DNA from 2 places in the Mycobacterium sp. WMMD1722 genome. Region 2 is predicted to be linked to the other one. Evidence: riboswitches for the same ligand, from Rfam matches in the RefSeq annotation. Region 2 holds a riboswitch; the other holds the start of a gene.

Region 1 (15,192 bases), 910 kb from region 2:
GAGCTTGACCGCCCGCGCACCCGCGATCGGCCGCACCTCGTATTCGTAGCCATCCGGGCCGGTCTCCACACGCCGCCCGGCGAACGCCGGCGGCAGCGGACGCGACCGCCGCGGCTGGGGGCGGCGCCTGGGCATCACCCCAGTGTAGGTCCTCAGAACAGCCGGAACTCGTTGCTGTCCATTCCGCGCATCTGATCGTAATCAAGTGTCAGACAACGGATTCCGCGATCAGTAGCGAGCGTGCGCGCCTGGGGCTTGATCTGCTGGGCGGCGAACACGCCACTGACGGGGGCCAGCAGGGTGTCCCGATTGAGCAGTTCGAGATACCGCGTGAGCTGCTCGACGCCATCGATCTCCCCGCGCCGCTTGATCTCCACGGCCACCGAACCGCCGGTCGCATCGCGACACAGCAGGTCCACCGGGCCGATGGGGGTCATGTACTCGCGTCGCACCAGCGTGTAACCCTCACCCAGGAGTTCGACGTGCTCGGCCAGCAGCTTCTGCAGGTGCGCCTCGACGCCGTCCTTGACCAGGCCGGGATCGACGCCGAGTTCGTGGCTGGAGTCGTGTTCGACGTCTTCGACGGTGATCCGCAGCTGTTCGCCGGCCTTGTTCTCGACGACCCAGATCGGATGCGGATCTCCGGATTCCTCTTTGAGCCAGCAGGGCGGGCTCATCCAGTTGAGCGGCTTGTAGGCGCGGTCGTCGGCATGCACGCTCACCGACCCGTCGGCTTTGAACAGCAGCAGCCGCCGGGCCGAAGGCAGGTGGGCGGTCAGCCGGCCGACATAGTCGACGGTGCACTGGGCGATCACGAGGCGCACCCGGACAACCATAGGCGCTGGGCCCGGCGCACCCTAGGCTGACGTCACCATGAACGCCACCAAGAGCGTCCCGCAACGACTGGGCCGTGTCCTCGAACGGGTGACGCGGCAGAGCGGTCGGCTGCCCGACACTCCCGACTACGGTTCCTGGCTGCTGGGCAGACCCGACGAGGATCAGCGCCGCCGGCGCATTCGCATCCAGGTCATCCTCACGTTCTTCCTGATCTTCACGAACCTGTTGGGCATCGGCGTCTCGCTACTGCTCAACGCCGTGGCCATCCCGGTGCCCAGCGTGTTCACCGATGCACCCGCATGGCTCACCTGGGCCGTCGTGCCCGCTTACATGCTGCTCGCGCTGCTCTTCGGCACCGCGTGGATCACGTCGCGGACGGTGAACTCGTTGCGCTGGTCCATCGAGGAGCGCACCCCCACCCGAGCCGATCAGCACAACGTGTTCCTGGCGCCCTGGCGGGTGGCCAAGCAGGCGCTGTTGCTCTGGGGCATCGGCACGGTGCTCCTGACGGTTCTCTACGGTCTGCACGACTCGGCGTTCATCCCGCGGTTCCTGTTCGCCGTCGGCTTCCCCGGCATCGTGGTCGCGACCGCGTGCTATCTGATCACCGAGTTCGCCCTACGACCCGTCGCGGCGCAGGCACTGGAGGCCGGGCGGCCACCGCGCCGGTTGTCCCAAGGCGTGATGGGCCGCACGATGACGGTGTGGCTGCTCGGCTCCGGGGTGCCGGTGCTGGGCATCCTGCTACTCGCGGTGTTCTCACTGTCCCTGCAGAATCTCAGCGCCACCCAGTTCGGCGTGGCGGTGATGATCATCGCGATCGTGGCCCTGGTGTTCGGCATGGTCCTGATGTGGTTGCTGTCCTGGCTGATCGCCACCCCGGTGCGGGTGGTGCGGTCCGCGCTGAAGAACGTCGAACGCGGCGACTTCGATTGCGAGCTGGTGGTTTTCGACGGCACCGAATTGGGCGAACTGCAGCGCGGATTCAACTCGATGGTGCACGGTCTGCGGGAGCGCGAACGGGTACGGGATCTGTTCGGCCGGCACGTCGGCCGTGAGGTCGCCTTGGCCGCCGAGCAGCAACAGGTCGAGCTCGGCGGCGAAGAGCGCCATGCCGCAGTGATCTTCGTCGACATCATCGGCTCGACCCAGATGGTCACGAGCCGGCCGGCCGCGGAGATCGTCGAACTCCTCAACCGGTTCTTCGCGGTGATCGTCGACGAGGTCGACCGTCATCACGGCCTGGTCAACAAATTCGAGGGAGATGCCGTGCTCGCCGTGTTCGGGGCGCCCGTCGCACTCGACAACGCCGAGGACGAGGCGCTGGCCGCCGCGCGGGCGATCGCCGCGCGACTGGCCGACGAGGTGCCCGAGTGCAAAGCCGGCATCGGAGTCGCGGCCGGGACCGTGGTCGCCGGAAATGTCGGCGCGAAGGAACGTTTCGAGTACACCGTCATCGGCGAGCCGGTCAACGAGGCGGCTCGGTTGTGCGAGCTCGCCAAGACCGCGCCCGACCGATTGGTCGCCTCGTTCGAGACGGTCGACAACGCGACCGAGAGCGAGCGGGCGAACTGGACGCTCGGGGACACCGTCACACTGCGGGGCCATGATGAGCCGACCCGGCTGGCGCTGCCGGTCTGACGCGGTCCACGTCACAGCCCAAGGTATGTGATACCAGCCGTCACGGTAACTAAACTCGACGGTATGAGTGAGGGCCTGCTGCAGATCGAGGACTGCCTCGACGACCGGGGCGCCATCGTGCTGCCGCCGGGCGTCACCCTGATCTCGCTGATCGACCGGAACATCGCCCACGTGGGTGACGCGGTGGCCTACCGGTACCTCGACTACACCGCCGGGCAGGACGGCCGGGCCGCGGAACTCACCTGGGACCAGCTCGGCCGCCGGATCAGGGCCATCGGCGCACGGGTCCAGCAGCTGTGCGACCGCGGCGACCGGGTGGCGATCCTCGCGCCCCAGGGGTTGGACTACGTCGCCGGTTTCTTCGGGGCTGTGAAGGCCGGCGCCATCGCCGTACCGCTGTTCGCCCCCGAACTGCAGGGACACGCCGAACGTCTCGACACCGCGCTGCGCGACTCACGCCCGCGCGTCGTGCTCACCACCACGGCCGTGCGCGGTGCGGTCGTCGACCACCTCTGCACCGTCAATCCCGACATCCGCGTGGTGGTGCTCGACGAGATCCCCGATACCGACGGTGACGCCTTTGCTCCGGTGGTGCTCGATGTCGACGACGTCTCCCACCTGCAATACACCTCCGGAGCGACGCGCGCGCCCGTCGGCGTGGAGGTCACCCATCGGGCCGTCGGGACCAATCTGATCCAGATGATCCTGTCCATCGATCTGCTCGACCGCAACACCCACGGCGTCAGCTGGTTGCCGCTGTACCACGACATGGGCCTGTCGATGATCGGCTTTCCCGCCGTGTACGGCGGCCATTCCACGCTGCTGTCCCCCACCGCCTATCTACGCCGGCCGCAGCGCTGGATCTCCGCGCTGTCGGACGGCTCCCGCCACGGACGCGTGGTGACGGCCGCGCCGAATTTCGCCTACGAGTACACCGCTCAGCGCGGTCGGCCCGCCGCCGAGGACGACGTCGACCTGAGCAACGTCGTGATGATCGTCGGATCCGAACCGGTCAGCATGGCCGCCATCCGGACGTTCAGCGCCGCCTTCGCGCCCTACGGTCTGCCGCCGACGGCGATCAAACCGTCCTACGGCATCGCCGAGGCGACGCTGTTCGTCTCGACCATCGCACCCGACGCCGAACCCCGTCAGACGTTCTTCGATCGCGCCGCGCTGACCGACGACCGGGCGGTCGCCGTCGCGCCGGACAGCGACCGCGCCGTGGCGCACGTGCCGTGCGGGCAGATCGCGCGGTCCCAGTGGGCCGTCATCGTGGACCCCGACGGCGCCGAAGTGCCCGACGGGCGGGTGGGCGAGATCTGGTTGCACGGGGACAACGTCGCACGGCGGTACTGGGACCGCCCGACGGAGACGCGGGAGAAATTCGGCGCCGTCCTGCGATCGCGACTCGCTGCGGGCAGCCACGCCGCCGGCGTCCCGGACGGGGCAGGCTTCTTCCGGACCGGCGATCTCGGGGTGTTCGTGGACGGCGATCTCTACGTGACCGGCCGAGTCGCCGATCTGATCGTGCTCGACGGTGCGCACCACTATCCCCAGGACATCGAGAAGACCGCGGCGGACGCGTCGCCGATCGTGCGGGCGGGATACGCGACGGCATTCACGGTGCCCGATGGGCGTCTGGTGATCGTTGCCGAACGTGCGTCGGGCACTCGGCGCGTGGATCCGGAACCGGAGCTACAGGCGATCCGCGCGGCCGTCGCGGCCCGCCACGGGCTGGTGGTCGACGATGTCCGTCTGGTGCCGGCCGGCGCCATTCCGCGCACGACGAGCGGCAAGCTGGCCCGCCGGGCCTGCCGCGACGGCTATCTCGCGGGCACCTTCGCGGGCGTGATCAGCACTCCACGACGTTGACCCCGACCTGGGCGGCCAGCCCTCCGAGTGCGGTCTCCTTGTATTTGTGACTCATGTCGAGTCCGGTGACGCGCATCGTCTCGATGACCTCGTCGAGGCTGACCCGGTGGGTGCCGTCGCCGCGCAGCGCCATCCGCGCCGCGGTGATCGCCTTGTTGGCCGAGATCGCGTTGCGTTCGATACACGGGATCTGCACCAGCCCGCCGATCGGATCGCAGGTCAGCCCGAGGCAGTGCTCCATCGCGATCTCGGCGGCGTTCTCCACCTGTTCGGGCGTGCCACCGAGGATCTCGGCGAGGGCACCCGCGGCCATCGAGGCCGCCGATCCCACCTCTCCCTGACAGCCGACCTCGGCGCCGGAGATGGACGCCCGCTGCTTGTACAGCGATCCGATCGCGCCGGCGGTGAGCAGGAACCGCACCGCGACGCGGTCGCGATCGGCCTGCCCGGCGGCGGTGTAGTGCTCGGCGTAGTGCAGGACCGCGGGAATGATGCCGGCGGCGCCGTTGGTGGGTGCGGTGACGACCCGTCCGCCGGAGGCGTTCTCCTCGTTGACCGCCAGGGCGATGAGGTTGACCCAGTCCTGCGCGAAGAGCGGATCGCGATCGGGGTCTTCGGTGCGCAGGCGCTGATGCCAGCCGTGGGCCCGGCGGTGCACCGCCAACGCGCCCGGCAGATCGCCGGTGCGTGCCATGCCGTTGGCGGCACAGTCGGCCATCACGTCGCGAAGGTGCAGCAGTCCCGCGGTGATCTCGGCGCGGGGTCGCAGCGTCGATTCGTGGGCGAACATGACGTCGCTGACCGGTAGATGATGGCGGCGGGTCAGTTCGAGGAGTTCCGCAGCGCTGCTGAACGTGTAGGGCGACGGAGTCTCGGCGGTTGCGGTCTCGGGTTCACCGTCGGTCACGACGAAGCCGCCGCCGACCGAGTAGTAGGTCCGCTCGAGTGCGACGGCGCCGGCGTGTCGGGCGGTGAACGTCATGGCGTTGGGGTGACGGGAGAGCATCTCGGTGGGACGACGGACGATGTCGGCGCTGCTCAACCGGATGGACGATCGACCGTCGAGGCGGATCTCACCGGTCGCGCGCTGGCGGGCGAGCGTCTGCTCCATCTCGTCCACCGTCACCGCGTCTGGCTGTAGCCCCTCGAGTCCGAGCATCATCGCGGTGAAGGTGGCGTGTCCGTCGCCGGTGGCCGCGAGCGATCCGTACACCGTCACGTCGAGACCGTCGACGACGGAGAGGAGATTCTGTCGGCGCAGGTCTGCGGCGAACGTGGCCGCCGCACGCATCGGTCCGACGGTGTGGGAGCTCGACGGGCCGATACCGACGGAGAAGAGGTCGAAGACGCTGACGGTCATGGGTCGCTCCGGGGATCGGCGTCCGACGGTGATGTCGAACGGCTCGCTGTGGCCCCTCCCCGCTCTGTCCGTGGGACCTGAGAGATTGGCGGCCGACGCAGGCGGCTGCGGTTCACCTTCGGTAAGCGCGGAGCGCTTTCTCCAGAGTTGCCTCGTCGCAGCGGTACTGGTGCCTGAGAGATTCCCGGGGAGGACATTGCTCCTACGGCGCCCACCTCGGTGGGTTCTCCCGCTGCGCGTCGGTGGCGTGTGCAGTTGTATCCGTCATCAAATCACAGGTCCGCGCGGTGGACCACCATGTCGGATTTCCGCCAGTGCTGTCGGTGGCCGGGTGTAAGTGTGGACATCGTGCACGACGACTTCGACCGCTGCTATCGGGCCGTTCAGTCCAAGGACGCGCGATTCGACGGCTGGTTCGTCACGGCGGTGCGCAGTACCGGAATCTACTGCCGCCCGAGTTGCCCGGTCCGGCCGCCGTTCGCCCGCAACATACGCTTCTTCGCCACGGCGGCGGCCGCTCAGGCCGAAGGTTTCCGCGCCTGTAAACGATGCCGGCCCGACGCGTCGCCCGGTTCGCCGGAGTGGAACGTCCGGGGTGACGTCGCGGCGCGGGCGATGCGCCTGATCGCCGACGGGGTGGTCGACCGCGACGGAGTGACCGGGCTGGCGGCGGGGCTGGGCTACACCTCCCGCCAGCTACAGCGCATCCTGCACGCTGAGGTCGGGGCGAATCCGTTGGCGTTGGCGCGGGCGCAGCGCGCGCAGACCGCCCGGCTGCTCATCGAGGCCACCGAGCTGGCATTCTCCGACGTCGCCTTCGCCGCCGGTTTCGCCAGCATCCGCCAGTTCAACGACACGGTGCGCGCGGTGTGCGATCTGACCCCCACCGAACTTCGCCGCCGGGCCCGCGGGCGGACGGTGAACACGTCGGTCGGACCCGGTCCGATGTCGTTGCGCCTGCCGGTGCGGACGCCGTTCGCCTACGAGGGTCTGTTCGGCCACCTCGCGGCCAGCGCCGTCCACGGGGTGGAGGAATTCCGGGACGGCGCATTTCGCCGCACATTGCGGTTGCCCCACGGCAGTGCGGTGGTGAGCCTGACGCCGCAGCACGACCACGTCGGCTGTCGGTTGTATCTCGACGATCTGCGTGATCTGACCAGTGCGATCGCCCGCTGCCGGCGGTTGCTCGATCTCGATGCCGATCCGGAGGCGGTCATCGACGCGCTGTGCGAGGATCCGGCGCTGGCCGCACTGGTCGCCAAGGCACCCGGTCAACGGATCCCGCGCACGGTCGACGAGTCCGAGCTCGCGCTTCGGGTGGTTCTCGGCCAGCAGGTCTCGCTCAAGGCGGCGCGCACCCATGCCGGCCGGCTGGCCGCCAATTACGGCCGGCCCGTCTCGGATCCCGTCGGCGGTCTGACACATGTGTTCCCCAGCGTCGAACAGCTGGCGGAGATCGACCCGGCGCATCTGGCACTTCCCCGCGCCCGGCAACGGACCGTGGTCGCGCTCGTGGGCGCCCTGGCCGCCGGCGAGGTCGAGCTCGGCCCCGGTAGCGACTGGAACGCAGCGCGCGAGCGACTGCTCGCGGTACCGGGCATCGGCCCCTGGACCGCCGAGGTGGTGGCAATGCGCGGCCTCGGCGATCCCGACGCCTTCCCGGTGGGAGACCTCGGCGTGCGCGCCGCAGCGCGGGCGCTCTCGCTGCCCGACGACATCCGCGGGTTGACCGAGCGTAGTTCGGCGTGGCGACCCTGGCGCGCCTACGTCACACAACACCTGTGGACGGCGCTCGATCACGCGGTCAACGACTGGCCGCCGAAGGAGACGATGTCATGAGCATGTTCTTCCGGACCGTGGACAGTCCCGTAGGCCCGCTGACGCTGGCCGGACGCGACGGCCGACTGATGCATCTGCGGATGGTCGATCAGACCTACGATCCGAACCGCACCGGCTGGTCGCGCGATGATGGCATCTTCGACGATGCGGTCGCCCAGTTGGCGGCGTACTTCCGCGGCGAACTCACCACATTCGATCTCGAACTGGAGTTGACGGGAACAGCGTTTCAGCGCCGGGTATGGGAGGCGCTTTTGACGATTCCGTACGGCGAGACCCGCTCCTATGCGGAGATCGCCCGCAAGATCGGGGCGCCGGGTGCGTTCCGGGCGGTGGGGCTGGCCAACGGCCACAATCCCGTCGGCATCATCGTCCCGTGTCATCGCGTGATCGGGGCGAACGGCAGCCTCACCGGATATGGCGGTGGACTCGACCGCAAGCGACTACTGCTCGCATTGGAAAGAATGGCGAATTCGGCGACTCCGACCCTATTCGACTGAAACCAATTCCCTTCGAACACATATGAAAAAGCCTCGGCCCCCAACCGAAGTCGGGGGCCGAGGTGAAAGGGTGTTCGGCGGTGTCCTACTTTTCCACCCGTGTGGGTAGTATCATCGGCGCTGGCAGGCTTAGCTTCCGGGTTCGGGATGGGACCGGGCGTTTCCCTGCCGCTATGGACCGCCGTAACTGTATTCACTCGTTTTTGAGTGATCCCCCGTGGTGGGGGAAGTGTTTTTTGGTGGTGGGGTGTGAATCGTGGTTGATTCTGGTGTGGGTGTGGTTGCGGGCGTCGTTGGTGTTAACACACTCACCTTTGGTTTTGGGTGTGTGTAAGTTTTCGGCCGGTTAGTGCCAGTTCCCTACGCCTATTACTAGGTGTGCAGGTCTGGTCTATCGATCCCGTGGTCTGCGGGGGGCCTTATCCCACTTAATGGGTGAGAAGCCTGGTCTTGGAGGGGGTTTCCCGCTTAGATGCTTTCAGCGGTTATCCTGTCCGAACGTGGCTATCCAGCGGTGCTCCTGGTGGAACAACTGGTAGACCAGAGGTTCGTCCGTCCCGGTCCTCTCGTACTAGGGACAGATTTCCTCAAGCTTCTGACGCGCGCGGCGGATAGAGACCGAACTGTCTCACGACGTTCTAAACCCAGCTCGCGTGCCGCTTTAATGGGCGAACAGCCCAACCCTTGGGACCTGCTCCAGCCCCAGGATGCGACGAGCCGACATCGAGGTGCCAAACCATCCCGTCGATATGGACTCTTGGGGAAGATCAGCCTGTTATCCCCGGGGTACCTTTTATCCGTTGAGCGACACCCCTTCCACTCAGAGGTGCCGGATCACTAGTCCCGACTTTCGTCCCTGCTCGACATGTACGTCTCGCAGTCAAGCTCCCTTGTGCACTTACACTCAACACCTGATTGCCGTCCAGGTTGAGGGAACCTTTGGGCGCCTCCGTTACATTTTAGGAGGCAACCGCCCCAGTTAAACTACCCACCAGGCACTGTCCCTGAACCGGATATACGGTTCGAGGTTAGAAGCCCAATACGACCAGAGTGGTATTTCAACAACGACTCCACACTCACTGGCGTGAATGCTTCACAGTCTCCCACCTATCCTACACAAACCGTATCGAACTCCAATACCAAGTTGTAGTGAAGGTCCCGGGGTCTTTTCGTCCTGCCGCGCGTAACGAGCATCTTTACTCGTAATGCAATTTCGCCGAGTCTATGGTTGAGACAGTTGAGAAGTCGTTACGCCATTCGTGCAGGTCGGAACTTACCCGACAAGGAATTTCGCTACCTTAGGATGGTTATAGTTACCACCGCCGTTTACTGGGGCTTAAATTCTCAGCTTCACCCCGAAGGGTTAACCGGTCCTCTTAACCTTCCAGCACCGGGCAGGCGTCAGTCCGTATACATCGTCTTGCGACTTCGCACGGACCTGTGTTTTTAGTAAACAGTCGCTTCTCACTGGTTTGTGCCACCCCCTCACGCTCGAGACCGTAAAGATCCGTCACGCCATGGGGGTCCCCCTTCTCCCGAAGTTACGGGGGCATTTTGCCGAGTTCCTTAACCATAGTTCACTCGTACGCCTTGGTATTCTCTACCTGACCACCTGTGTCGGTTTGGGGTACGGGCCGTGTGCGCACTCGCTAGAGGCTTTTCTTGGCAGCATAGGATCACCGAATTCGCCTCAAACGGCTATGCATCACCTCTCAGGATCTGTGAACGACGGATTTACCTATCGCTCTCCCTACAGGCTTACCCCAGTACAACCACTGACTGGTACGGCTACCTTCCTGCGTCACCCCATCGCTTGACTACTACCACCGAAGGTCCCACGCAGCGGAGAAGACCCGCACCCCGAAGGGATTGGTGACTCCTCGTTTGGATGGTTAGTACCGGTGATTCATCAGGGACGCTCACACACGGGTACGGGAATATCAACCCGCTGTCCATCGACTACGCCTGTCGGCCTCGCCTTAGGTCCCGACTCACCCTGGGCGGACTGGCCTGGCCCAGGAACCCTTGGTCTTTCGGCGGGCAAGGTTCTCACTTGCCTTATCGCTACTCATGCCTGCATTCTCACTCCCACACCCTCCACAACACGATCACTCGGCTGCTTCACCGGATGCAGGACGCTCCCCTACCCATCAACAAAAGTTGATGCCGCGGCTTCGGCGGTGTGCTTGAGCCCCGCTACATTATCGGCGCACAATCACTTGACCAGTGAGCTATTACGCACTCTTTCAAGGGTGGCTGCTTCTAAGCCAACCTCCTGGTTGTCTTCGCGACTGCACATCCTTTTCCACTTAGCACACGCTTAGGGGCCTTAGCCGGCGATCTGGGCTGTTTCCCTCTCGACGCACGGAGCTTATCCCCCGCCGTCTCACTGCCACACTTTCACTTGTCGGCATTCGGAGTTTGGCTGACGTCAGTAACCTAGTAGGGCCCATCGGCCATCCAGTAGCTCTACCTCCAACAAGAAACATGCAACGCTGCACCTAAATGCATTTCGGGGAGAACCAGCTATCACGGAGTTTGATTGGCCTTTCACCCCTACCCACAGCTCATCCCCTCAGTCTTCAACCTAAGTGGGTTCGGGCCTCCACAACATCTTACTGCTGCTTCACCCTGGCCATGGGTAGATCACTCCGCTTCGGGTCCAGAACACACCACTACACACGCCACTATTGACGTGATACGCCCTATTCAGACTCGCTTTCGCTGCGGCTACCCCACACGGGTTAACCTCGCGACATGTCCCTGACTCGCAGGCTCATTCTTCAAAAGGCACGCCATCACCCCACGTTAAAAACGAAGGCTCTGACGGATTGTAAGCGCACGGTTTCAGGTACTATTTCACTCCCCTCCCGGGGTACTTTTCACCATTCCCTCACGGTACTATCCGCTATCGGTCACTGAGAAGTATTCAGGCTTACCGGGTGGTCCCGGCAGATTCACAGCAGATTCCACGGGCCCGCTGCTACTCGGGCATCCATCACTACAGAGCACGTGTTTTCACCTACGGGACTCTCACCCTCTACGGCCGGCCATCCCAAACCAGTTCGACTAACACGAGCTTTTCTCACTGCAGCCCAGACCGGCAGATCTGAGATTGATGAACCCCACAACACCACACACACAACCCCTGCCGGGTATCACATGCATACGGTTTAGCCATCCTCCGCTTTCGCTCGCCACTACTCACGGAATCACTTTTGTTTTCTCTTCCTACGGGTACTGAGATGTTTCACTTCCCCGCGTTCCCCCCCGTACCCTATGTATTCAGATACGGGTGACACGACATCACTCGTGCCGGGTTTCCCCATTCGGACATCCTCGGATCCACGCTCGGTTGACAGCTCCCCGAGGCATAACGCAGCCTCCCACGTCCTTCATCGGCTCCCAGTGCCAAGGCATCCACCATGCGCCCTTAAACACTTACAACACAACACCAAAAAATGAGTTCAGAAAAATTGCATTAACACCAACAACACACCACACCCAGAAGCACCCCCACCCCACAAGGAGGAAGAAGCCCTCTACGCGCAGTACATCGTTGAGATGCTCGCAACCACTATCCACAAATCAAACACCACACCCCACCACCAAAGCAGGGCAGCAACCAGAACCCCCACCCCCACAGGGGAGAGAGCCGGCACCCACCCCCATTCCGGAGTGAGCCCGCGGGCCTGTTGCCTCAGGACCCAACAGTGTGTCTGGCAATCTCTTTCACCGACATGGGCTTTCCCCACCCACCGGCACGGCTTGTTGTGCACCAAACCCCCACCCACTACAGGTGAGAGCTATTCACACGAATCGCCCGACAACAGCCGATCCCGCGATCTGCGGGGACTGGCCGGGTCTCGTGGTGCTCCTTAGAAAGGAGGTGATCCAGCCGCACCTTCCGGTACGGCTACCTTGTTACGACTTCGTCCCAATCGCCGATCCCACCTTCGACGGCTCCCTCCACAAGGGTTAGGCCACCGGCTTCGGGTGTTACCGACTTTCATGACGTGACGGGCGGTGTGTACAAGGCCCGGGAACGTATTCACCGCAGCGTTGCTGATCTGCGATTACTAGCGACTCCGACTTCACGGGGTCGAGTTGCAGACCCCGATCCGAACTGAGACCGGCTTTCAAGGATTCGCTCCACCTCACGGCATCGCAGCCCTTTGTACCGGCCATTGTAGCATGTGTGAAGCCCTGGACATAAGGGGCATGATGACTTGACGTCATCCCCACCTTCCTCCGAGTTGACCCCGGCAGTCTCCTGCGAGTCCCCACCACGACGTGCTGGCAACACAGGACAAGGGTTGCGCTCGTTGCGGGACTTAACCCAACATCTCACGACACGAGCTGACGACAGCCATGCACCACCTGCACACAGGCCACAAGGGAACCCATATCTCTATGAGCGTCCTGTGCATGTCAAACCCAGGTAAGGTTCTTCGCGTTGCATCGAATTAATCCACATGCTCCGCCGCTTGTGCGGGCCCCCGTCAATTCCTTTGAGTTTTAGCCTTGCGGCCGTACTCCCCAGGCGGGGTACTTAATGCGTTAGCTACGGCACGGATCCCAAGGAAGGAAACCCACACCTAGTACCCACCGTTTACGGCGTGGACTACCAGGGTATCTAATCCTGTTCGCTCCCCACGCTTTCGCTCCTCAGCGTCAGTTACTGCCCAGAGACCCGCCTTCGCCACCGGTGTTCCTCCTGATATCTGCGCATTCCACCGCTACACCAGGAATTCCAGTCTCCCCTGCAGTACTCCAGTCTGCCCGTATCGCCCGCACGCCCACAGTTAAGCTGTGAGTTTTCACGAACAACGCGACAAACCACCTACGAGCTCTTTACGCCCAGTAATTCCGGACAACGCTCGCACCCTACGTATTACCGCGGCTGCTGGCACGTAGTTGGCCGGTGCTTCTTCTGCACATACCGTCACTTGCGCTTCGTCTGTGCTGAAAGAGGTTTACAACCCGAAGGCCGTCATCCCCCACGCGGCGTCGCTGCATCAGGCTTGCGCCCATTGTGCAATATTCCCCACTGCTGCCTCCCGTAGGAGTCTGGGCCGTATCTCAGTCCCAGTGTGGCCGGACACCCTCTCAGGCCGGCTACCCGTCGTCGCCTTGGTAGGCCATCACCCCACCAACAAGCTGATAGGCCGCGGGCCCATCCCACACCGCAAAAGCTTTCCCCCCAAGATCATGCAACCAAGGAGGTATATTCGGTATTAGACCCAGTTTCCCAGGCTTATCCCAAAGTGCAGGGCAGATCACCCACGTGTTACTCACCCGTTCGCCACTCGAGTACCCCGAAAGGCCTTTCCGTTCGACTTGCATGTGTTAAGCACGCCGCCAGCGTTCGTCCTGAGCCAGGATCAAACTCTCCAAACAAAAACAACCCAACCGGCCAAGCCGGCAGGCGAATTCGAATCAGAAAAATCCGATCACAACCAGAAACATCTGGCAAAAAACCACACCCCCTAAACGGGAAAAAGAAGGCATGGCACAACAAAAACAACAAACAAAAACCACCAAACACACTATTGAGTTCTCAAACAACACACCCGTCTCGCAGGCAACCCTGCCAGCTTAATACATCTTGCTCGCCTGGGTCAACCTCTCCTCCGGGTTTTTTCAACCCGGGGGCGTTCGGTATGCGATAACCATACGCGCTGATCCCGTCTTCGCCAAAATCCGCAGGTGAGAGGCCGGATCGGGCACCGATTCGCCAGCGCGAACGACCCTGTTGTGCTAGTCCACGCGCTCGATCTCGGCGCCCAGACTCTTGAGGTTCTCGACGAAGAGCGGGTAGCCGCGGTCGATGTGGAACACGTCGTGCACCTCGGTGTCGCCGTCGGCGACCAGCCCGGCCAACACGAGCCCCGCCCCGGCGCGGATGTCGGACGACCAGACCGGCGCACTCGAAAGCTGCGGGATTCCGCGTACCACCGCGTGATGGCCGTCGGTACGGGCGTCGGCGCCGAGCCGGATCATCTCCTCGACGAAGCGGAATCTCGCCTCGAACACGTTCTCGGTGATCATCGAGGTCCCGTCGGCGATCGCCGCAAGCCCGATGGCCATCGGTTGCAGATCGGTCGGGAAACCCGGGAACGGCAAGGTCGCGACGTTGACCGCTTTCGGCCGCTCGTACTGCACGATCCGGAAGCCGTTGTCGTTCTGCGTGACTGTCGCACCGGCGTCGTGCAGCTTGTGCAGAACCAACTGCAGGTGCGACGGATCGACGCCGGTCACCGAGATGTCACCGCGCGTCATCGCCGCCGCGATGCCCCACGTCGCGGCCACGATCCGGTCCCCGATGACCCGGTGCTCGGTCGGATAGAGCCGGTCGACGCCATGGATGGTCAGGACCGACGAGCCGGCGCCGCTGATCTGCGCGCCCATCTGGTTGAGCATCGTGCACAGGTCCACGACGTCGGGTTCGCGGGCGACGTTGTGGATCGTCGTCACCCCCCGGGCGAGCACCGCAGCCATCAGGATGTTCTCGGTCGCCCCGACCGACGGAAATTCGAGCTGGATGTCGGCGCCGTGCAGCTCGTCGGCCTCGGCGACCACACAACCGTGCTCGATATTGCACTGGGCACCGAGCTGGCGCAGACCGGACTGGTGCATGTCGAGCGGACGCGAACCGATCGCGTCACCACCAGGTAGCGCGACTTTCGCGCGGTTGCAGCGTCCGACCAGTGGTCCGAGCACACACACCGAGGCCCGGAACTGCCGGACCGCTGCGAAGTCGGCGTCGTATTTGAGCTCGTCGGGACTGGTGATGCGCACGGTGTCGCCGTCGAGTTCGACCGTGGCGCCCAATCCCCGCAGCACCTCGGCCATCAGCGGGACGTCCAGGATGTCCGGGCAGTTGGTGATCGTGCTCGTGCCCTCGGCCAGCAGCGACGCTGCCATCAGTTTGAGCACACTGTTCTTGGCACCGCCGACGGCGACTTCGCCTGACAACCGGTGTCCCCCGGTCACCACGAATCGCTCGCTCACGCGGCCAGTGTAAACAGCGCTCTCGGCCATGTCAGTTTCCTGGAACATACTGGCCGAACGCCGCGCGGTACCGTTTCGGCCATGGCCGTACACCTCACCCGTATTTACACGCGGACCGGCGATGACGGAACG
Region 2 (15,192 bases):
TGCGGTAGCGGGTGAACGCCGGGTGGGTGAGGAATTCGGTGGTGCGGGTGGCGATCTCGGGTCCGGTGAACGGCTGACCACCGCGGTCGGCGCCGAACGCGGCGAGCACCGCGGCCACATGCTCGGCGGTGGTCGCCTCGTCGGCGGCGACCGACACGTGGTCCTCGTCGACGAGCCAGATGTTGATACCCCGCTCTTTGGCGGCGTCGCGGATCTGCGCGGCGCGGCCGGGGACGCGGGCGAGCACCGTGTCGAAGAACGCGGCGTGCACCACCTCCACACCGGCGCCCGCGAGTCCCGTCGCGACCGCGCGGGCGTGCCCGTGCACGCGCCGGGCGATCGCGGTGAGGCCCTCGGCGCCGTGGTAACTCGCGTACATCGCCGCCATCACCGCCAGCAGCACCTGCGCGGTGCAGATGTTGCTCGTCGCCTTGTCGCGGCGGATGTGCTGTTCACGGGTCTGCAGCGCCAACCTGTACGCCGCCGCGCCGTCGTCGTCCCTGGACACCCCGACCAGCCGCCCCGGCAGTTGCCGGGCATGCTTGCTGCGCACCGCGAGGTAACCGGCGTGCGGGCCGCCGAAGCCCATGGGCACGCCGAAGCGCTGTGTGCTGCCGAAGGCGACATCGGCGCCGAACTCCCCGGGCGGGGTCACCAGCGTGCAGGCCAGCAGATCCGCCCCGACCGCGACCAGGGCCCCACGCTCGTGCGCCTGCGCCACCAGCGGCGCCCAGTCGACCAACGAGCCGCCAGCGCCGGGCAGCTGCACGATCACGCCGAAGAAGTCGCCCTCGGGCAGACCCTCGCGCAGGTCCGCGGTGACGAGCTCGATGCCCAGCGGCCGTGCCCGGGTGGCCAGGATGGCTGCGGTCTGGCGGTACACGTCGACGTCCACCGCCAACCGCCGGGACGTGCTGCGCACCGCGCGCTGCATCAGCGTCATCGCCTCGGCGGCGGCGGTGCCCTCGTCGAGCATGGAGGCACCCGCGACCTCGAGGCCGGTCAGATCGCACACCATGGTCTGGAAATTCAGCAGCGCCTCGAGGCGGCCCTGGCTGATCTCGGGCTGATACGGCGTGTACGCGGTGTACCAGGCGGGGTTCTCCAGGACGTTGCGGCGCAGCACCGGCGGGGTCAGGGTGTCGGAGTATCCCTGTCCGATCATCGAGACCGCCACGGTGTTGGTCTCGGCCAACGCCCGCAGCTCGGCGAGTGCCTCGGTCTCCGAGGCCGGCGCCGGCAGCACGTCCAGTCCGGGCGCCACACCCTCGGCGCCCAGTGCGTCGAGGATCCCCGCGGGCAGCGCCTTGGCGGCCAGATCGTCCAGCGTGGGAACACCGATGGTGTCGAGCATGACGGCGACCGCATCGGAGTCCGGGCCGATGTGACGATCGGCGAACCGGGGCTGATGGGAATCGAGCACGGGCGTCTCCTCTGAGGGGCCACGGATGGGAAAAGAACCGCTGGGTTCCCCTCCCTCTGTCGTCGACCCGTCGCGGGCGCCTGAGAGATTCACCGCACCCAGCGGACCGGTGTGCGCCTTTCCCCATGGGCGGGTGGACTGTGTCCACCACTTTCCAGAGGCATCGTCGCCGTGAACGGTCCTGGGTGCCTGAGAGGTTGACGGAGAGGTGTTGCTCCTTCGGCGTCCGTGACCGGCTGCCACGGAGCTCTCCCGCACACGGGTGATGCGTGGGCGAGTCTACCGGGCGGTCGGTCCGACCGCCGCCCGAGGAGGTGTGAGCCGCGTCAGCCGATCTTGCGGTCGCGATGCTTACGGCGCGAGGCCAGCTCGTCCTCCGGTGCGGCGATCGACTCGCCACCGTCGGCGCGCTCGCCGGGGAAATCGGCGATCGCGCCGGTGAGCTCGCGCATCGCCCCCGACACCGCGATGCCGAAGACGCCCTGTCCACCCTGGAGCAGGTCGACGACCTCTTCGGCGGAGGTGCACTCGTAGACGGTGGTGCCGTCGGAGAACAGGGTGATGTTGGCCAGGTCGCTGACCCCGCGCTGGCGCAGATGGTCGACCGCGACCCGGATGTTGTGCAGCGAGATGCCGGTATCGAGCAGCCGTTTGACGATCTTGAGGACCAGGATGTCCTTGAACGAGTACAGGCGCTGGCTGCCGGATCCGGCCGCACCGCGGATCGACGGGACGACCAGCGAGGTGCGGGCCCAATAGTCCAGCTGCCGGTAGGTGATGCCGGCGATCTGGCAGGCACTGGGACCGCGGTAGCCGACGAGTTCGTCGGGCACCGAGTCGTCCGGGAACAGTCCGGCCTGCACCGGTTCACCCGCCGGCGCGACAGACTGCGCCGGGGTGCCGTCGGTGGACAGGTCGAGCTGCTCCTGACGTGGCGTGTCGCCCACTACCGATTCCTCTCGCCGATCGAACTCGCAAACCCCGCCACAACCGTGACCTGCACTGCAACGGTTCCGCCACCAGCCCGAATGTGTCCGAGCATACGCTTGTCGCGACGTCGTGACTGCCCGTCGCCCCCAAAGTATTACCCCGAAAACGGGGTGGACCGAACGCCCTCGCCGCGTGTCGACCGGCCTGCACCGAGTTGAGACGCATCCGTGACCAACGGCAGGTTTCGCACGATCACGTCGCCTTGAAGTCGTCGGGCGAGACGCTGTCGAGGAACTCCTTGAACTTCTCGACCTCGTCCTCGCGCACCGCACCGGTGGCCTCTTCGTCGTTCTCGTCGGGGATCAGCAGCCCGGCCTCGGCCAGCACCGCCTCTTCGACATAGATCGGCACGCCGACCCGCAGCGCGATCGCCACCGAATCCGACGGCCGCGCCGAGACCTTGATGTCCCGATCGAAGATCAGATCGGCGTAGAAGGTCCCCTCCTGCAGATCCACGATGCGCACCTCTTTGAGCGAGTGGCCCAGCGCCGCGATCACGTCGCGGATCAGATCGTGGGTGAGCGGGCGTGCCGGTTCGACACCCTGCTGTTCCAGTGCGATCGCCGCGGCCTCGGATTGGCCGATCCAGATGGGCAGATAACGGTCGCCGTTGGATTCGCGCAGCAACAGCACCGGCTGGTTCTGGGGCTGTTCCACGCGGATACCGATCACACGAACCTCAGCCATCAGATACTGCCCTCCGCACCGGTGTGCTCGTTGTCCTCATCGGACGGTCCTGCCTGCCAGATACGGGATCTGACGTCGGAGCCGAATCGTCTTCAACTCGTCTGGACGAGTCTAATCCTCACCGATCCAGTACGTCGCGTACGGCCGATTTGATCAGGGACGTGTGCAACGTGATGGCCAGCGCGGCCACCTCGCGGGCCAGGTCGTCGGCCCGGTCGCGCGCACCGGCCTTGCCCGCCTTGACCATCGGGCCCGCGATCTGGGCGATCAGATCGGACTGCCGGTCGGCCGCCGACCGGAAAGCCCGCAGATGCCGCGGCTCCACGCCGTAGTCGGCGAGCGCTCGGGCGCACTGGGCGATCACCACCGAGTGCTCGTCGAACAGAATCGTTCCGGCGGCCTTGAAGATCGGCGTGATCACCCCGGCCTTGAGCAGGGCGCCCAGCAGCTCCTCCCCGACGCCCGAGCGCTCCAGCAGATCCTCGCGACTCAGCCGCACCTGCGCCGGCCCCACCCCGGCCAGCCTGCCGGCCTCCCCGCCGACCCCGTCGACGGTCACCAGACGCGGTACCCCGTAAGGGGTTCCGCCGTGGGGCAACTCACCGTCGGGCTGCGCGTCGAGCTGCGCCTTGATCACCTTCAGCGGTAGGTACTGATCGCGCTGCGCGGTCAGGATGAAACGCAGCCGCGCACAGTCGTAGGCGGTGAACCGCCGGTAGCCCGACGCCGTCCGCTCCGGGGTCACCAGCCCCTCCGCCTCCAGAAAGCGGATCTTGGAGATGGTGACGTCCGGAAAGTCCGGCCGCAGCAGATCCAGCACAGCTCCGATGGACATGCCGGCCAGAGCCGGCCGTTCGGGCTGTGTCATGGGCTGCTGGGACGGGACGCGCGACTAGCCGGCCGCGCCACCGTCGTCGTCGGCGGGCCCGGTCAGGAACACCAGGCGGAACTTGCCGATCTGCACCTCGTCGCCGTTGGCCAGCACGGCCGAATCCACCGGCTCACGGTTGACGTAGGTGCCGTTGAGGCTGCCCACGTCGACCACCTGGAACTCGCCGCTCTCCAGCCGGAACTCGGCGTGGCGACGGCTCACGGTCACGTCGTCGAGAAAGATGTCACTGTCCGGGTGCCGGCCCGCCGACGTGGTCGGCTGGTCGAGCAGGAACCGTGAACCGGCGTTCGGACCGCGCTTGACGACCAGCAGTGCCGACCCGACGGGCAGGCCCTCGACACCCGACACGGCGCTTTCCCCACTCGGCGCCGCAGGAGCGTCGAGTTCGTTGAGGAAGTCGGCGCGGAAGACCGATGTCGTCTCCACGGTGACTTCGTCAGACGTCTGGTCAGCCCCAGAGTTGATGTCCTTGTCCGTCACCCGCTGCTCCTCACTGGCTGCTGTGGCGATACCCGGCCGGTCCCCGGTCGTCGTGTCACATTCGACCGTACCGCGCAGCAGACGTCGTTGTGTCCACCACGGCCGGATCCGCCTCTTGGTCTGCAGAACCCTAGCAACTGCTCACTCGCTCGCCACGGCACGGTAACCGTCGGCGTCGAGCAGGCCGCCCAGAGCGGCCTCCATATCGTCGGTGTCGAGCTGGAGATCGACCAGCCAGCCCTCGCCGTAGGGGTCGGAATTCACCAGATCGGGGCTACCGTCCAGATTCGCGTTGACGGCAAGCACTTTCGCGCTGACCGGGGCGTACAGGTCCGACACCGACTTGGTCGACTCGACCTCACCGAACGTCTCCCCGGAGGTCAGCTCCGCACCGACGTCGGGCAGCTGCACGAAGACGACGTCGCCGAGCGCCGCCTGCGCGTAGTCGGTGATCCCGACCCGCACGGTGTCGTCACCGGTACGCAGCACCCACTCGTGTTCCTCGGTGTAGTACAGCTCGGCTGGGATGTCGCTCACGGGGCTCCTTCGTACTTCGGGTGGGGTCCGGACACGCTGCGGCTCATTTGACTGGCTGAGCGTATTGGCGCGGTTTCGGTTGCCGCAAGGCGGCCACGTCGACGCGATCGGCCTGCTGCACCACCATCGTCCCACCGACGCGCTCGACGCTGTCCATGGCGCCGCCGGGGATGTTCATCGCGGCGGCCAGGGTGGGCGGATCGCCGATCGCCAGAACCGTGTAGGGCGGGTTCAGTGTGGCACCGTCGACGATCAGGGCCCCCGGTCTGCCGACCACCCAGGTGTCCACGCCGACGCGCACCGCGGTGCGCTGATCGCCGGCGCCGCCCTGGCTCACCCCCTGGATCTCGATGGCCTCCGCCCCGGCCGCCCGCAGCTCGTTGACCACGTCGAGCAGGGTCTCTGCCGGCACCCCCGGGGTGGTGTCGGAGATGGTGATCGTCACACCGGGGCCGGTGGCCGCCACGGTGCCGATGAGGATGGACAGCGCCGCCAGCCGGGCCTGCGCGTTCTCGATCGCGGCCTGATCGGTACTGCCGGTGGCCTGCAGCTGTTCCAGCGTCCGGCGCAGGTCGTTGACCTCGCTGTTGAGCGAGGCCTCCCGCTGTTGCAGCGAGTCGAGCAGCACGAGCAGATCCGCGGGTCGGGCGGTCTCGAGATTGTCGCCGGAGTCGTGCTGACGGACCTGGGTGACGATCGCCACGCCGAGCAGCAGGCACAGCAGCACGGCCAGGACGCCGAACACGGTGCGGCCGCGGCGGTGCGGCCGGTGGTGGGGCGCGGCGGCGGGCGGAAGTTCGTGCCGGCCGTGTTCGCGGGCCCGGTCGCCCGAGTGGTCGCCTGAGTGGTCGCTTGAGTGGTCGCGAGAATCGGCCATCTCAGGCCCCGAACAGCCGGCGCCGGAGGGCGGCGGCGTTTCCGAAGATGCGGATGCCGAGCACCACGATGATGGCGGTCGAGAGCTGCGTCCCGACCCCGAGCTGATCGCCCACGTAGACGATCAGGGCGGCGACCAGCACGTTGAAGACGAACGACACCACGAAGACCTTCGCGTCGAAGATCCGCTCCAGATATGCCCGCAGGCCGCCGAATACCGCGTCCAGCGCCGCCACCACCGCGATCGGCAGGTAGGGCTCGACGACTTCGGGCACGCTGGGCCGGAACACCAGGCCCAGCACGATGCCCACGACGAGGGCGGCGATTCCGATCATCGGTGATCCGTTCGTGGTCGGGTCATGTCAGCCACCGCGCCGTTCGGCGAAGTTGACCTCGCGCACCGACCCGGCGGGGACGGTCAGTGCGTCGGCGGTGGCGACGGTGACCCCGACACCGTAGGAGGCCTCGAGCAGCCGCAGACGTTGCAGTCCGCTGCTGCGTTCGAACGACTCGGCCATCGTGTTCGGTGGACCGATCGCCTGCAACACGTAGGGGCTGCTGACGGGCTGGTTGTCGACCAGGATGCCGCCCCCGGCCTGCCGGATGGTGACGTTGGGGCCGATGCGCACATCTCCGATCGCGATGGCCTCCGCCCCGCTGACCCACAGCGAGTTCACCACCAGCTGCAGATCGCGGTCGAGAATGACCTGACGGCTGCCCTCGACCCGCTGTTCGGCGACGTCGGAGAGGTTCTTGGACATCCCGGGTTCGGTCACGGTGACCACCAGACCCGGTCCGATCGCCGCCGTGGCCGCCGCCTCGGCGTCGGCGACGTCGAGTTCGGCGAGCAGCCGGCGGCCGAGTTCGTCGCCCTCAAGCCGGCTGCGCCGCTGAGCGGCCACCGCGGCGGCCAGCGTGCTGCGCTCGGCGGCCAGTTGGTCGTCGGTGGCCTCGGCCGAACGCACGCTGCCGGCCAGCACCTGCTGGGCCTCCCGGGCCGCCGGTGCGGCGATCTGCGCCTGCGCCGCGGCGACCGAGAACACCGCCGCCACCGCGACCGCGGCCGCGATCTGCCAGGTCCACTCGCCGGCGCGGCCACGGCGCGCGCCCGCCCGCCGGGCCGATGCTGCAGCGGCGTAGCCGGGATCGTGGTGGTCGGTCAACAGCGAACGCAGCAGCGAGGGCACCGGGATCCGCGTCGGGGCGCCGGCAGCGTGTTGACTGCGCCCGGCCGACGGATCGAACCCGCCGAGCGTGCGGTCGACGTCGGTCGGCGGCTCAGCCACCGGCGCCCACCTTCGGCATCCGCCGCAGCACCAGCCCGACCTGCATCAGGTACAGCACACCCGACCACAGGTACAGCGCCAGCCCCCATCCCAGAAATCCCCAGCCACAGGCGAGCACCAGGCGGCTCCACACCTGGTCCCACTGCCCCAGCAACACCAACGGGAAGCCCGACATCAGCGCGAACGTGGCGGCTTTGCCGAGATAGGTGACCGGCAGGGCGGCCAGTCCGCGGCTACGCAGCAGCGGCAGCGTGGCGGCCAGCACCAGATCGCGCCCCAACAGGGTCACGACGAACCACCACGGCACCGTGCCGTGCGCGGCGAGCGCCAGCGGCACCGTGATCATGTAGATGCGATCGACCAGCGGATCGAGCAATTCGCCGAGCCGCGAGGACTGGTTGGCCACCAGCCGGGCGATCTTGCCGTCGGCCCAGTCGGAGAACCCGCTGAACATCAACACCCCGACCGCCCACCCGTTGGCGTGCGCACCGAACAGCAGCCAGAGGAATACCGGCACCAGCGCCAGGCGCAGCACCGACAGCGCGTTGGGCACCGTCACCACCCGGTCCTCGGCGCCCGCCCCCGGAGCGTTCATGGCCTGAATCTATCGGAACACCCCGGGCAGGCTCAGCGCCGCCATCGTGTCGTCGGCCAGCGGATTGTCGTGCACCATGTAGGTCCACGTCGAGGTCGGGCGGGCCAGTTTCGACAGGTCGACACCCGGCTCGTCCTCGATGGACGGGGCCGTCTCGAACGTCTGCTGGGCGGCCTCGATGGCGTCGGCGGCCAGTGAGGCGAACGCGTCGACGGCCATCCGGTGGAACTCGTCGAGCGGATTCTGCCGGCCGAGTGCCCGCAGATGGATGCTCTCGCGGATGTCGGCCAGGTAGGCCAGGTGTTCACACCAGCCCCGGTCGAGGTGGTACAGCATGATCAGCCGGCAGATCTTCTCCAGCCGCTCCTCGGAGAGCTGCTCGGAGAGCTCCTCGTAGCGTTTCGGGGACAGCTCGGCGAGCTCTTCGCGGGCGGCCGCGGTGCGCAGCAGCGTGTCCCGCCGTTCGACGATGATCGCGCGCTGCTGAGCGGTGAGCTGGTTGTAACGCCAGGTGTTGGCGTGCACGTCCAGCAGCCGCCCCTCGGCGATGCGCTGGGCATGGTCGAGCAGCCCGGCGGCCTTGTCGCTGAGCACCCGGCCGTCCTCGTCGGCCTGCATCGGCAGTTTGGTGGGGTCGAGATGGGCGAGCACCAGCTCGTCGTCCCAGCTGGAGAAGAAGACCGACGACCCCGGATCGCCCTGTCGCCCGGCGCGCCCGCGCAGCTGGTTGTCCAGCCGCTCGGTGTGATGGCGCCCGGTGCCGACGACGTGCAGCCCGCCCAGCTCGGCGACGCGTTCGTGTTCGGCGGCGTGATCGTCGGCGTCGGAGCCGCCCAACCGGATGTCGGTACCGCGACCGGCCATCTGGGTGGACACCGTGACGGCGCCCAGCGAGCCGGCCTCGGCGATGACCGCGGCCTCCTCGGCGTCGTTCTTGGCGTTGAGCACAACGGCCGGGATCCCGTGCCGAACCAGCTTCTCGTGCAGTTCCTCGGATTCGGCGACGTCGCGGGTGCCGATCAGCACCGGCTGCCCGGTGGCGTGCACGTCCTCGACGTGGGCGATGATCGCCTCGGTCCGGGCGGCTGCGGTCACATACACCCGGTCGGCCTCGTCCTCGCGCACGTTGGGCTTGTTCGGCTCGATCGGCGACACCCCGAGCTTGTAGAACTGGCGCAGCTGCTCACCGGCGGCCAATGCGGTGCCGGTCATTCCGCACACCGTCGGGTACCGATTGATCAGCGCCTGAACGGTGATGGTGTCGAGCACCTCACCGGTCTCGGTGGTCTCGATGCCCTCTTTGGCCTCGACGGCCGCCTGCAGACCGTCGGGCCAGCGCTGTAGCTGCGCGATGCGGCCGCGGGAGGCGTTGATGAGGTGGACGGCGCCGTCGCGGACGATGTAGTGCACATCGCGCTGCAGCAGTACGTGCGCGTGCAACGCCACGTTGACCTCGGTCAGCGTCGAGACGACGTGTTCCTCGGAGTAGAGGTCGATCCCGCCGAGCTTGGCCTCGAGTTTGCGGGCGCCACGGTCGGTGAGGTGGACGTTGCGGCTCTCGGCGTCGGTCTCGTAATCCGTGCCGGCGGTCAGCTCCCCCACCATCCGGATCAGCTCGACCCGCGGTGTCTCGCGGTGGCTCGTTCCGGCCAGCACGAGGGGCACCAGCGCCTCGTCGACCAGCACCGAATCGGCCTCGTCGATCAGCGCCACGTCGGGGCGCGGCGAGACCAGGTCGTCGACGTCGATGACGAGCTGATCGCGCAGCACGTCGAAGCCGATCTCGTTGACCGACGCGTAGGTGACGTCGCAGGCGTACGCGTCCCGGCGCTGTTGCGCGCTGGACTCGGCGGTGATCCAGCCGACGGTCAGCCCGAGCGCCTCCAGCAGCGGACCCATCCACTGCGCGTCGCGGCGGGCCAGGTAGTCGTTGATGGTGATGACGTGCACGCTGCGTCCGCCGATGGCGTAGCCGGCGGCGGCGATCGCACCCGAGAGCGTCTTGCCTTCACCGGTCGCCATCTCCACAACGTCGCCGGCCAGCATCCGCAGCGCGCCGAGCAGCTGGACATCAAAAGGACGGAGCGAGGTGGTCCGCTCGGCCGCCTCCCGGGCGATCGCGAGGAACTGCGGGATGTCGGCGGCCTCGGCGAGGTCTTCCAGGCGCAGCAGTCGTGCGGCTTTGCGCAGCTGTTCGTCATCGAGGTCGGCGGCCTTGTCGTCGAAGTCGGCCGACGCGGTGACCTGTGCCAGTGATCGGCCCTGGTTCTTCTCGGTGGCGGCGCCGAGCAGCTTCCAGAACTTGCCGCTCAGGCGGCCGGTGGTGCGGGAACTCGTCTTGGGCACACGTTTACGGTACGCGGAGGTCCACGATGAGCGAATCTCCCACCGGGACGAATCCGAGCTTGCGGTAGACGTGGTTGCTCGCCGGATTCGCCACATCGGCGAACAGCACGACGTGCCGGGCTCCGGCGGTCAGCGCCCAGCGGCAGGCCGCCGCGGTCACCGCCGACCCGAAGCCGCGGCCGCGCACCTCCGGCGGGGTGTACACCGGCCCGATCCGCGACACCCCGGCGGCCGGCGCGCGCACCGCGGCCATGCTGACCGGCGCCCCGTGCGCGGTCCACAGCAGATACGCATCGCCGACGGCACCGGCGGCCGCCACCGCAGCCGCGGCCCGGTGCGGGTCGGGTTCGTGGCCGAGCGCCTCCGCCGCGAAGTCGCACTGGTACCGGATGAGCACCGGCAGATCGGCCGGGCGCGCCACCCGGTGCACACCGGCCACCCCGGCCGGACCGGTCAGCGTTCCCAGCCGGTAGAGCCGCTCCTCGACGGTCCCCTCGGCGACCGACCCGGTGTGCGCACACCACCGCCGGCAGAACCTCTCGGTCGTCGCCCGCGGACCGCGCACACCCGGCACGGCGAGGCCCGCACCGTGCACCGCACGCACCGTCTCGTCCAGCGGGGCGCCGGTCAACCCGCCGCACAACAGCGCCAGCGGCGGCGTCCGCATCGCCGCACCCACCAGTTCGTCGCCCTCCCACACGGTCAGCAGCAGCGGATCCTCCGGGCCCGGCAGTGCTCGGCGGAGCAGGGACAGTTCGATCGTGTGCACGATCGGGCTGCGCCGGTACCAGTCGCCGGCGGACGCCAGGAAGTCGTCGGCGTCGGTGTGCACCCGTAACCGCATGACCCCAGCATGGGTGGCGATCGGCGGGATCGTCGAGAGCACTGCCGGGACCCGCACGCCGGACGTGTTCGCGCGTCCGGCGCCGCGCGGACAGGCCGACGGCAGGTCCGCGCGGTACCTTCCCCCGGTGGAGATGTTCACACCGACCCTCGACTGGGGCAACGAGATCTGGACCTCGCTGTGGTGGATCGCCCGGGCGTGGGTCTATGCGGCGGTGGCGACCATGGTCGCCCTGTTCCTCATCGTCCGGTTCACCGAGTGGGGCAGGCAGTTCTGGCGGGTCACCCGCGAGTACTACGTCGGCCGCGATTCGGTGATCGTGTGGGTGTGGCTGGCCGGGTTGCTGCTGTCGGTGATCGTCGGGGTTCGGCTGTCGGTCCTGTTCAGCTATCAGGGCAACGACATGTCGACCAGCTTCCAGGTGATCGCGGCCGGGCTGGGCAGCAACGACGACGCGGTCCGGAGTTCCGGCGGCGAGGGCTTCTGGCTGTCGATGTTGATCTTCACCATCCTCGCCACGATCAACATCGCGCTGGTCATGCTCGATCTGTATTTCGCCCAGCGGTTCATGCTGCGCTGGCGCGCGTGGCTGACCGACAAGCTCACCGGCAACTGGCTCGAGGGCAAGGCGTTCTACCGGTCCCGGTTCATCGACGCCACGATCGACAACCCGGACCAGCGCATCCAGGCCGACATCGACATCTTCACCGCCGGGGTCAACTCGCAGCCCAACCGGCCCAACCAGGGTTCGGAGACCACCCTGCTGTTCGGCGCGGTCTCGTCGATCGCCTCGATGATCTCGTTCACCGCGATCCTGTGGAACCTGTCGGGCCCGGTCACCCTTCCGCTGGTGGGGTTCACCCTGCCCAAGGCGATCTTCTGGATCGGCATCGTCTACATCGCCATCGCCACGGTGATCGCGTTCCGGATCGGCCGGCCGTTCATCACGCTGTCGTTCAACAACGAGAAGTTCAACGCCGCGTTCCGTTACGCGCTGGTGCGGTTGCGCGACGCGTCCGAAGCCGTGGCGTTCTACCGCGGCGAGGCGGCCGAGCGTTCGGGTCTGCGCCGCCTGTTCGCCCCGGTCGTCACCAATTACCGCAAGTACATCAACCGGACGATGGGCTTCGCCGGCTTCAACCTGTCGGTCACGCAGGCCCAGGAGCTGATCCCCTACGTGGTGCAGTTCCAGCGGTTCTACAACGGCGAGATCACCCTCGGGGCGTTGGGTCAGACGGCCTCGGCGTTCCGTTCGATCCTGAGCGGGTTGTCGTTCTTCCGGACCGCGTACGACGACTTCGCCGGCTACCGCGCCGCCATCATCCGGTTACACGGCCTGGTGGTCGCCAACGACGAGGGCCGCGAGCTGCCCACCCTCGCGGTGGCGGCCAGCACGGACGGCGCGGTCGAGTTCGACGACGTCGAGGTCCGCACACCCGACGGCACCCAGCTCATCGATCCGATCGACCTGCGCCTCGAAACGGGTGACACCCTGGCCGTGACCGGCATGTCGGGCACCGGCAAGACGACGCTGCTGCGGAGTCTGGCGCAGCTGTGGCCGTACACCAGCGGCACGCTGCGCTGCCCGTACGGGCCGCACGAGACGATGTTCCTGTCGCAGATGCCCTACGTGCCGCTCGGCGATCTGCGGGCCGTGTTGTCCTATCCCGGCCAGGTCGGGGACTTCTCCGACGAACAGTTGGCCGCCATGCTGAACAAGGTGGCGCTGCCGCATCTGGTGTCACGGCTGGACGAGGTGCAGGACTGGGTCAAGATGCTCTCCCCCGGTGAGCAGCAGCGGGTCGCGTTCGCCCGCATCCTGTTGACCAAACCCAAGGCGGTCTTCCTGGACGAGGCGACCTCGGCGCTCGACGTCGGCCTGGAGACGATGCTGTATCAGATGGTCCGCGACGAGCTACCCGACACCATTCTGGTCAGCGTCGCGCACCGCGGCACCGTCGTCGACCTCCACGAGCAGGAGCTGGCGTTGCTCGGCGGCGGCGAGTGGCGGCTGGCCCCGGTCGGGGCCGCCGCGCCCTAACCCGCGGTGGTGTGCGCGTCCGCCCGCCGGGCCGCGTGCGCCCCGGCCCGCCGGCCGAAGAACGACCCTTCGCCCAGCTGGGTGCCGCTGGCGTAACCCTTACCGTCCTGGGCGATGTTCGACGCACAGGCGCCCGCCGCGTAGAGGCCGGGCACGACCGAGTCGTCGTCGCGCAGCACCTGGCCGTCGACGGTCACGGCGAGTCCGCCCATGGTGAAGCCCGAATACATCGCGACGCCCAGCGACAGGTCGAACGCCGCATAGGGCCCGGTGTCCTGCGCCGCGAGATAGTCCGGCTGCTTGTGGAAGTCCGGGTCCTCGCCCCGGGCGGCGTGGGCGTTGTAGCGCTCCAGGGTGGCCGCGAGATTGCCCTGCGGGATGCCCAGCGCGGCCTCCATCTCCGCGACGGTCTCCCAGCCGTCGATGAACTTGATCAGCGGCATCTCGGGCATCTGCATGTGCGCCTCGTCGACGACCAGATAGGCCCGTTGATCCGGCTGTTCGAGGACGAACGCCGAGGTGCGCGAATGGTAGGAATCCTCGGCGACGAAGCGCTGCCCGTCGGAGTTGACGATGACGCCGGTGAGCAGGATCTCCGGCGGGTAGGCCGCAGCGGTGATGAACAGCTGGTCCAGGTCTTTGGCCACGCCGCCGGCGGACACGCCCAGCCGGATCCCCAGCCCGTCGTCGTTGGGGTTGCCCAGGATGTAGGGCTCGACCTCACCGTGGTGTTTGGTGCGCCGTCGCTGCCCCAGCGCCGGGGTGAACTCGGCCACCATCTGCGGGTTCATCGCGAAGCCGCCGGCGGCGATGACGACCGAGGCGGCCCGAACGGTGCCGGTCTCGGTGAAGTGCTTCCACCGCACACCGACGACGCGACCGTCCTGCACCACGAGGTTGGTGGCGCCGGTCTCGTAGCGGACCGCGACACCGACTTCCTCAGCTCGCTTGATGAGGAGTTTGATCACCATGTCGGCGCCGCCGAGCTCGCCGGGCACCGGCACGGAATGCCCGCGCGGGGCCGGCCGGGCCTGTTCGCAGAACGGCCACACCTTCTCGTTGCCGGTGTAGGACAGGCCCTCGGTACCGGGCGGCACGACCACCTTGCCGGGGTAGTAGCTGCGCTCGAATTCGAATCCGAGCGCCTCGAGCCACTCGAAGTGCTCGACGCTGCCCTCGCAGTACGCGCGGATTTTGTCGTGGTCGGGCTCACGCGCCTGGGAGACCAGATACTTGTACATCTCCTCGGCGGAGTCGTCGTGACCCGTCGCCCGCTGTACCGCGGTGCCCCCGCCGAGGTAGAAGTGTCCCCCGGCCATCGAGGTGGTGCCGCCGGCGCCGGCGGCGCGTTCGAGGACCAGCACCCGCGCACCGGCCGCGGCGGCGCTGACCGCCGCGCAGCCACCGGCGATGCCGAAGCCCACGACGACCACATCGACGTCGTCGGACCACTCGGACACCGATGCGGCGTCGATGATGTCGGGGATATCGGGCACGTTGGGGCTCACTGCTGCTCCTGTTTGACGTAATCGAAGAAGGACCGGATCTCATCGGAGATGTAGGCGATCTCCAGGTAGGGCACGCCGGCGTGCGCGGCGCCGACATAGGCGAAGCGCATACCCCCCGCCATGACCCCGTCGCACACCAGGTCCGCGCCGGCCTGGCGGGCGTCGTGGACGGCGGCGTCGAAGGCCGGTTCGTCGAGGGTCTCGACGCAGATGTGGTGCAGACCGGGGCCGTGCCGGTCGAGGAATTCAGCGTAGAGACTCGCACCCCGCACGGGGGTGATGAGCTCCAGTTGGGTGTCGCCGGCGTAGCTGAGTGAGACGTCGGCGACGAAGTCGGCGGGTTCACCGCGGAACCGGCAGCTGTCGGGCCCGAAGTGGACGCCCGGCATCCGCACCCACCGACGGGCTCCGAGCAGCGTGGTGAGTGCGTGTTCGGTGGCGTCCTGATCGTCGGTGACCCAGGCAATCTGGACAGGTGTCTGGGCAAGCATCGACACGACAATATCGCCCCACCGGCGGCTGCGCTAGAACGTGTTCTAGTTGTCCCCGGCCACCATCTCGATCAGCAGGCGGAGTTGCCGGTCGAACAGGCCCGGCGGATCGCTGAACGTATCGGCACCGTACTGCCCGAACACCTCGAGGCTGATGGCGCCCACCAGACCCGCCCACAGCGCAGTGCAGCGGATG

Evidence for each region. Region 2 has a riboswitch for glycine ahead of gcvP (aminomethyl-transferring glycine dehydrogenase). Riboswitches for the same ligand answer to the same signal wherever they lie in the genome.
Region 1: linked by a shared signal. The riboswitch ahead of ACN27E_RS25645 (L-serine ammonia-lyase) and the one ahead of gcvP (aminomethyl-transferring glycine dehydrogenase) in region 2 are both predicted to bind glycine.

Annotation. Positions count from the first base shown of each region.
Region 1 covers NZ_CP186056.1:5,282,036-5,297,227, reverse strand. The annotation lists gene ACN27E_RS25665 (hypothetical protein) at 1-135, opposite strand, end outside; gene nucS (endonuclease NucS) at 153-824, opposite strand; gene ACN27E_RS25655 (adenylate/guanylate cyclase domain-containing protein) at 874-2,478, shown strand; gene ACN27E_RS25650 (fatty acyl-AMP ligase) at 2,542-4,350, shown strand; gene ACN27E_RS25645 (L-serine ammonia-lyase) at 4,331-5,710, opposite strand; glycine riboswitch at 5,862-5,952, opposite strand; gene ACN27E_RS25640 (AlkA N-terminal domain-containing protein) at 6,059-7,549, shown strand; gene ACN27E_RS25635 (methylated-DNA--[protein]-cysteine S-methyltransferase) at 7,546-8,046, shown strand; rRNA gene rrf (5S ribosomal RNA) at 8,119-8,232, opposite strand; rRNA gene ACN27E_RS25625 (23S ribosomal RNA) at 8,373-11,493, opposite strand; rRNA gene ACN27E_RS25620 (16S ribosomal RNA) at 11,929-13,446, opposite strand; gene murA (UDP-N-acetylglucosamine 1-carboxyvinyltransferase) at 13,807-15,060, opposite strand; gene ACN27E_RS25610 (cob(I)yrinic acid a,c-diamide adenosyltransferase) at 15,142-15,192, shown strand, end outside.
Region 2 covers NZ_CP186056.1:853,886-869,077, reverse strand. The annotation lists gene gcvP (aminomethyl-transferring glycine dehydrogenase) at 1-1,423, opposite strand, end outside; glycine riboswitch at 1,470-1,589, opposite strand; glycine riboswitch at 1,590-1,688, opposite strand; gene ACN27E_RS03905 (MerR family transcriptional regulator) at 1,750-2,370, opposite strand; gene ACN27E_RS03900 (bifunctional nuclease family protein) at 2,606-3,100, opposite strand; gene ACN27E_RS03895 (MerR family transcriptional regulator) at 3,219-3,968, opposite strand; gene garA (glycogen accumulation regulator GarA) at 3,993-4,472, opposite strand; gene gcvH (glycine cleavage system protein GcvH) at 4,614-5,009, opposite strand; gene ACN27E_RS03880 (DUF881 domain-containing protein) at 5,053-5,886, opposite strand; gene ACN27E_RS03875 (small basic family protein) at 5,888-6,220, opposite strand; gene ACN27E_RS03870 (DUF881 domain-containing protein) at 6,248-7,171, opposite strand; gene ACN27E_RS03865 (CDP-alcohol phosphatidyltransferase family protein) at 7,164-7,766, opposite strand; gene secA2 (accessory Sec system translocase SecA2) at 7,776-10,112, opposite strand; gene ACN27E_RS03855 (GNAT family N-acetyltransferase) at 10,117-10,956, opposite strand; gene ACN27E_RS03850 (ABC transporter ATP-binding protein/permease) at 11,084-12,997, shown strand; gene ACN27E_RS03845 (FAD-binding protein) at 12,994-14,493, opposite strand; gene ACN27E_RS03840 (VOC family protein) at 14,502-14,996, opposite strand; gene ACN27E_RS03835 (TetR/AcrR family transcriptional regulator) at 15,042-15,192, opposite strand, start outside.